One region of the Bacillus cereus group sp. BfR-BA-01430 genome, then DNA from elsewhere that is predicted to be linked to it. Evidence: riboswitches for the same ligand, from Rfam matches in the RefSeq annotation. Region 1 holds a riboswitch; the other holds the start of a gene.

Region 1 (4,214 bases):
ACCCATCCATTTGGATCTTCACGATGAACTGTTACTTTTAATCCATTCGCTAATGTTCCCATTTCATTTTGTGTAATATTTGGGATACTCTTAATTTTCAAATCGTATGGATATGGCACTTGATAATACTTTCCAGATGCCTGAACAGTAATTTCTTTGTTTCCTAAATCTTTATATGGAATTTCATTTCCTAACGCTTCAACATCTAATGTATGTGGGTTTTTCGGTAATCTGTTGGCATTTTTATAATCATTTCGATCAAACGGCTTAATACGCTCCATTAAACCAGCAATTTTTCCAGCCCATTCTGGATCGGATGCATATTTCACATTCATACCAACTAATGTTGGACCATTATTATAGATTGCACCTTCCTCTAAATAACGCTCTCTCACATAGTTAGCATTATACGAAATACTATCACGATATGTTGGTAAATATTTTGCATGATAGAATGGATCGCGATCATATGCACGTAGTCCAAATAAATTATGTTTACGATACGCAATTTCAGATCTTCCATATCCAGATTCTAAAATTGCATGTGCCGCTAAGTAAAGAGCATTTACACCATGTTCATTTTGCGCTGCAATAAAGTCTTGCCCATGGCCAATTAACGGGCTATCAGAACGCGATTTCTTAAGAAAATTATCAATTTCTTCTGCTGTTACATTAGAAGCTAATGTTAAATCTAAATTTAAATACGATTGTTCCGCATTGAATAAAAATTGTGCGTATTCCTCACGTGTTACAGTTTTTGATGGATAAAATGCACCCGTTCCATCTCCCTCTGCCAGTCCGTTAGACTGCAACGCACTAATTGCATCTTTCGCCCAAGAATTTGGATCCACATCATGAAATGTATGATTTGCCTTTACTTTTAAATGATAAGCTCTTTGTAAAATCATTGCCATTTCAGCGCGAGTTAATGAATCCTTTGGTCTAAAGTTTTTGTTCTCATCCCCTGTAAAGATTCCCATCTCCGTTAAAGCTAAAATTTCATTTGGAAACATTGTTGTACTTGCACTTACATCATGATATGGATTTTTATATTCTGTTTTCGCTTCTGGTTTCAATGTACGATAAATAAGTGCAGCCACTTGTTCACGCGTTACACTGTCTCCCACTCCAAATTTACCGTTGTCATAACCTGCAATTATGTTTCGATTTGCTAAATCATTGATTGCCTCATATGCCCAATGGCTCTTTGGTACATCTGGAAATCCTTTTTCTGCCGCAAATGAGGTTGTTGGAACCATTATAACTTGTAGTGCAGCTGTCATTGCTAGAACATTAGAAATTACTTTTTTCATCTTACTTTTAACACGTTATGTACTTACTCGTCCCGTGTTAACTAGCCTCCTTTTTTCATAAAATACTAGCATTTCATCTATCAAACTAATTCACACTTTCCTCTTCTTACAAGAGGGAGATAAAAAATACCCTGTGCTACGAGATAAATTAGCTAACGATAAAAGTATACGTTATTAAAAACAACTAATCTAGCCCTATATTTTTAAAATTAACATAAAACGATATATCTCTCTATTTTAATGAGAAATTATATTTTAAAAGAAGAATAGTTTATCTGAATGCTAAACTTTAAAATCAAATCGTTATTTGACTAATTGGTACTTGAGCACGTCATACATTTTCCATTTGTAATCCCCTCTTTTTTCACTGCTTGCAAACCTAAAAAATTTTAATTTTCCGAATTTAAATAAACAACTTGATTCCTCGAAAAATTTAAATTATTATAAAACAAATGTTACCAACAACTTCATAACTGAAACACTCTCGCCTAAAACGTGAGATAGAGGTTGCAGCACTTATGATTATTCTAAAGGAGACACAGAGATGTCAATGAGTTTAGAAGAAAGGAAGTGTTGCCGAAATCGATAAATTTCTCTGCATTTATCGATTGGGGCTGTTTTCGAATAGAAACAGAACTGTCATATATACAGACGTGTATATATGAAGAGCTATCTACAAAAAAGAAATATCATGTTTATAATGATATTCCTTTTTTGGCGATTTTTTTATTAGCTCCGTTTTCTGTTTCCCTTTTCCTGTAACAGCACCATCCTCATCTATTTGAGATGGTGTTTTTTCTTTTCTGTCCGGTAACTACAGGAATATTGGGGATTTTCACATTACTCTCCTACATTACATTTCCTGATTTATTGTCAAAAATAAGCTGAAAGAAGGAATGAACTATGGAAACAATTGTGCAAAAATTCGGCGGTACTTCGGTCGGAACTATTCAGCGCATTCAACATGTCGCTCATTTAATTATCGAGGAATACGAGAAAGGACATAACGTCGTCACTGTCGTCTCAGCAATGGGCAAAAGTACTGACGAACTCGTTGCACTTGCTACTTCTATTACAGAAAATCCAAGTAAGCGCGAATTAGACATGCTGCTGACAACTGGTGAACAAGTAACAATTTCTCTCTTAACAATGGCATTGCAAACAAAAGGATATCAAGCTATTTCACTAACAGGTTGGCAAGCTGGTATTACAACTGAACCTGTGCACGGAAAGGCCCGCATTACTGATATCCGCACAGAGCGAATTCAATCTTATTTACAAGAAGGGACAATTGTTATCGTAGCTGGTTTCCAAGGATTAAGTGAAGAAAAAGAAATTACAACCTTAGGTCGAGGTGGTTCTGATACAACTGCTGTTGCATTAGCAGCTGCTCTTAAAGCAAAAAAATGTGATATTTATACGGACGTAACTGGTGTTTACACAACTGATCCACGCGTTGTAAATAGTGCATATAAATTAGATGAAATCTCTTATGATGAAATGTTAGAACTTGCCAACTTAGGGGCTAGTGTCCTACATCCGCGTGCTGTTGAATTTGCGAAAAACCATAATGTCGTATTAGAAGTTCGTTCCAGTATGGAACAAGAAAACGGAACAATTGTAAGGGGAGAATGTAACATGGAACAACAATCAATCGTAAAAGGTATTGCATTTGAAGATAATATTACACGCGTTACAATGAAAGGATTAGAACATGGCTCATTATCAACGATTTTCTCTACATTAGCAGAGGCCCATATTAATGTTGATATTATTATTCAAAGTATTACAAATGAAGGAACTGTGCATCTATCCTTCTCTATTCACTCAAGTGACTTAAGAGAAACATTAGAAGTATTAGAACAAAATCAAGAAACACTTCACTATGAATCTGTAGAATATGAAAATCATCTTGCGAAAGTATCCATTGTAGGCTCTGGCATGGTGTCTAATCCAGGCGTCGCTGCCCATATGTTCTCTACATTAAAAAAAGAAAACATTCATATTAAAATGGTTAGCACCTCTGAAATGAAAATATCTGTTGTTATTGATCGTCTACATTTAGTAGATGGTGTAGAAGCAATTCACCAAGCATTTATGGCAAAAGTGGAACCATTGGTACAAATGAATAAATAGACTTGCTACATAACAGCAAAGAATGTTTCTTTGTTGTTATTTTTTCTCTAGCTCATTATGATTTTGTTACACTATGACACGTGAAATATTTTCCATATCATTTGAAAAGGCAAGAAAACTATGGAAAGGTAGAAAAGATTCATATTACACTTCCAAATCCATAACCTTTCTATAAAGTAGCAATTCTATAGAAAGAAAACAACATGAACATAATAAAAAACAATTTCCTCTTCTATATAGTGGAAATTGTTTTTTATTATTTGCAAATTAACTTCCAAAAAAGATACCTACAAGAGCGTAAATAATAACTGTGGAAAATAAAATCGTCATATGGAAAAGCGAGAAAATAAACAATGATTTTGCCCATTTCTCTGAATCCATTTTTTTATACCCATAAATACTTAAAGCCAACCATAAAATGCTTAACAGAAGCGATACTAGCATAAGGCCAATACTTAATGATCCTAAAAGAATACTTATGATAATTAAAATAACTAAATACACATTTGTTTGTATATATGTTCTTTTAATCCCCTTCACTACTGGAAGCATCGGAACGTTCGCAGCCTCATACTCTTTATGTTTACGAATCGCTATTGCATAGAAATGAGGCATTTGCCAAATAATCATAATAATAAAAAGACCAATAATAGCTGGATGTGTTACATCCGGATATATAGCAGCCCAACCGATAAGCGGCGGCATTGCCCCTGAAACACTTCCGATTTCTGTGTTGTAAATGGTTCTTCTTTTGCTCCACATTGT
Region 2 (4,214 bases), on a different contig from region 1:
TTATTAGGGGGATTATATATGCAGAAATTAATTGTCTTTGCTATTATTGGTTTTTTTGCTCAATTGATTGACGGAGCACTTGGAATGGCGTATGGGGTCACATCTACCTCTTTATTATTAATGTTTGGAATCGCACCAGCCGTTGCTTCTGCTTCCGTTCATTTAGCTGAAGTGGTCACAACAGCCGCATCTGGATTTTCCCATTTACGCTTTGGAAATGTCGATAAATATACTGTTTCAAGGCTTACATTACCAGGAGCAATTGGCGCTTTTGTCGGTGCTTGTTTTTTAAGCAATTTACCTGGTGATGTAATTAAACCATACATTTCTTTATTTTTATTCACTTTAGGTGTCTACATTTTATTACGATTTATTATTCAAAAACAAATCGTTTCATCTAACAAACGTATGTCTAGCAAACAACTGATTCCTCTCGGTTTATTTGCGGGATTCGTTGACTCAACTGGCGGCGGAGGCTGGGGCCCTATCACTACACCCGTGCTTCTCGCGCGTGGGAATGAAGCAAGAAAAGTGATTGGTTCTGTAGATACGAGTGAATTTCCTGTCGCTTTAGCAGCGACAATTGGATTTTTCATTTCTTTAGGATGGGAACAAGTAAGCTGGCTTTGGGTATTTGCTTTAATGCTAGGTGGGATTATTGCCGCTCCGATTGCAGCATGGTTAGTTCGAATTGTACCGTCTCATTTACTTGGCGTATTTGTTGGTGGTCTTATTATCTTCACAAACATTCGAACACTTCTTACAGCATTCCAATTAGATCCAACGATTATTATACTTTCTTATGTTGCTGTAGGACTGATTGTTATCATCGCTCTATTTTTATCTATTCGCAATCACTCCCAGTTAACAAAACAAAGCGTTAACTATCCAACTGACCAAAAACAAATATTACCTTAATACAAAAAGCATGATACCGCTTAAAGGATCATGCTTTTTTATTTATTCTACGCTATCTTAATTGCCACTTTATCATTTTTTCCGTTTTGCCTATTTGTTTCATATTTAATTTTTCTAGCACACGAATGGACCCGATATTATTATGAAGTGTTTCAGCTCGTATTGTTTCAACTTTTGAAGTCTGAAATGCCCAGCGAACCAGTGCTCCTACTGCTTCCGTTGCATATCCCTTGTTCCAATATTCCTCAAGAAACCCATATCCAATTTCCACTTCTTTCTGTCTATTTGGTGCACCTTTAAATCCAATGTCACCAATCATCCTACCATCGCTTTTTCGAACAACAAGCCAACTTCCCCAATACAGCAAGGAAGCATCTTCTTTTAATTTCTGAACATAATTTTCAATATGTGGTCCGTTATCGTATCCTTGTTCAACCGTCATATAGAGCGTTTCTTCTGTACATGGTATAATCTTTAATCTTTTTGTTTCTAAACTCATTCTCATTCCCCTTTTTTATACAAATTGATCTACCTTAACAAAAGCAAATATACAAAACATCTCTCTTTCCCCTTTCATCAATATGCTTCCTAAGAAGTATATCAAAAAATAACGAATTTTCTTTTAAAATTAAATATTTTGTCATTTTTATCTTTTTCTGAATTTTCTTTTAATTTTTAAAGGATTTCCTCTTCTTTTTTGCGAAACATTTGTATAATAACTTTTTTATCATTCTATTTACATACAAAATAGGTTTGAGCGGAGTTTTGAAAATGTTTCCGATACAATAACCAACTTTTTTTGATTATTTCCTACAAAAATCCCTTGCAATATTTTCAGAAAGTCATTACAATTGCCATATATTAAAAATCATAGCAATAAACAAATCCTCATCAATCCGATGAGGTAGAGGTTGCGACTTTTAAGAGTAAGGCGGATGAGGCACAGAGAATGTCTATGACCCCGCTTGAAAGGAAAAGTTGCCGAAGTTTATATTTCTTCTCTGGGAATATAAGTTGGGGCTGTCTCCGAATAGGAACAGAACTGTCACGTTTACAAAATACCGTGTAAACGTGGGGAGCTATCTTAACGGAAGGGTATGATGGGGTGGTTATTTTGAAACGTTCCGCCAAAGTCCTTTGGCGGTTTTTTATATTCCCCCGCTCCTTCCTATCTTAAAAAAAGGAGTGTTACACATGAATAATATAGCAGATCAAGCTACCTCTAAAACGCAACAATCCACAAAAAATCAAGGTGAACTGAGACGAGGACTGAAATCGCGTCACCTTACAATGATCTCTCTCGGTGGTACAATTGGTACTGGTTTATTTCTTGCCAGCGGCGGTGTTATTCACTCAGCTGGTCCTGGCGGCGCACTTGTCGCATATGCCGCAATTGGAATTATGGTTTATTTTTTAATGACAAGCTTAGCTGAATTAGCAGCATATATGCCTGTCGCTGGGTCTTTTAGCACGTACGCAACAAAATTCGTTGATCCATCACTTGGATTTGCACTTGGCTGGAATTATTGGTATAACTGGGCAATCACAATTGCAGCAGAGCTTGCTGCTGTAACATTAATTATGAAATTTTGGTTTCCCGATACTCCTTCTCTTATTTGGAGTGCCATTTGTTTAGCTATTATGTTTCTTTTAAACTATTTATCCGTCAGAGGATTTGGCGAAGCAGAATATTGGTTTGCACTCATTAAAGTAGCAACTGTTATTCTCTTTTTAGTCGTTGGATTTATGATGATTTTCGGCATTATGGGCGGAGAACCAGTCGGTTTTAAAAATTTCACAGTTGCAGATGCACCATTTAACGGCGGCATTATGGCTATTATCGGTGTCTTTATGGCAGCTGGATTCTCATTCCAAGGAACTGAATTATTAGGTGTAGCCGCAGGTGAAACTTCTGATCCAGAGCGCAGCATTCCAAAAGCAATTCGTTCTATCTTTTGGCGCATTTTACTATTTTATATTTTCGCTATTCTTGTTATCGGATTATTGATTCCTTATACAACAGATAGCCTGGCTGCAAGCGATGTTACCGTGAGCCCATTTACACTTGTATTTGAAAAAGCTGGTGTCGCTTTCGCTGCTTCTGTTATGAACGCTGTTATTTTAACTGCTGTTTTATCTGCCGGAAACTCTGGAATGTATGCTTCTACTCGTATGCTTTGGGATTTAGCCCGTCAAGGGAAGGCACCGAAGTTTTTAGGAAGACTAAATAAACGCGGTGTACCAGTAAATGCTTTAATCGCTACCTCATTAGTTGGTAGCGCAGCATTCTTAGCTTCCTTATTCGGAGATGGTGTTGTATACGTTTGGTTATTAAACGCCTCCGGTATGTCCGGTTTTATTGCCTGGGTCGGAATCGCTATTAGTCACTACCGCTTCCGTAAAGCATATATTGCCCAAGGGAAAGACTTGAATGATTTACCATATAAAGCAAAATGGTTCCCATTTGGCCCAATCTTCGCCTTTGCACTTTGCTTAATCGTTATTTTAGGACAAAATTATGGCGCATTTATGGGCGAGTCTATCGATTGGAACGGCGTACTCGTTTCCTATATTGGACTTCCACTCTTCCTTATCATTTGGCTTAGTTATAAATTTGTAAAGAAAACAAAAATCATTCCACTTGATAAATGTGAACTATAATGAATGCATACCAGCAAGCATACTTATGTTTGCTGGTATTTTTTTATCTCTTCTCTCTTCCTTTTAATCATTTATATTTAATGGAGAAGATTTATGTGTAGCATGAATCTTTACAGTACCATCATTATACATCTATCCCCTTTCTCATTTCGTATGTTTTTGTCATAATACAAATAAGAACATATATAAAGGTTGGGATTTCATGAACATTCGTATCACTAACGAAGCAAAAGTAGCAATCCAAAGATTCAGTTCCGATACTAAAAAAATCATCCGAATTCGAGGAACAATGACAAACTCTTGCAGTATTTTTGTCGATATTGATTTCATTATTGATTCCTATTGTGCAGATGAAGTCGTATATGAAGATGAACATCTCGTTATTCAAATGGATTCATTTACAGAAGAATATGTAGGCGATACATTCAAGCTCGATTATAAAACGACTGGTTTTAGTATTACGACTCCTAGTGAAACACTTGTGTATGGATTAGCCATCAAAAAATAAAAAGGTTCTTTCTTACACGAAGTAAACCAACACCGCTTCTTAATAGAAGCAAATACTCATAAAAAAACAGCCGTGCTTCATATTGAAACACGGCTGTTTTCACTTCATTTATTACTTTTTCTTTTGA

What was found. Region 1 has a riboswitch for lysine ahead of MR058_RS21405 (aspartate kinase). Riboswitches for the same ligand answer to the same signal wherever they lie in the genome.
Region 2: linked by a shared signal. The riboswitch ahead of MR058_RS06760 (amino acid permease) and the one ahead of MR058_RS21405 (aspartate kinase) in region 1 are both predicted to bind lysine.

The regions. Positions count from the first base shown of each region.
Region 1 covers NZ_JAKUEW010000022.1:25,597-29,810, reverse strand. Annotated here, with positions in the region: gene MR058_RS21410 (S-layer homology domain-containing protein) at 1-1,313, opposite strand, end outside; lysine riboswitch at 1,807-1,993, shown strand; gene MR058_RS21405 (aspartate kinase) at 2,217-3,449, shown strand; gene cyoE (heme o synthase) at 3,717-4,214, opposite strand, start outside.
Region 2 covers NZ_JAKUEW010000002.1:446,939-451,152, forward strand. Annotated here, with positions in the region: partial or broken gene MR058_RS06750 (sulfite exporter TauE/SafE family protein) at 1-918, shown strand, start outside; gene MR058_RS06755 (GNAT family N-acetyltransferase) at 971-1,417, opposite strand; lysine riboswitch at 1,816-2,008, shown strand; gene MR058_RS06760 (amino acid permease) at 2,113-3,579, shown strand; gene MR058_RS06765 (iron-sulfur cluster biosynthesis family protein) at 3,782-4,087, shown strand.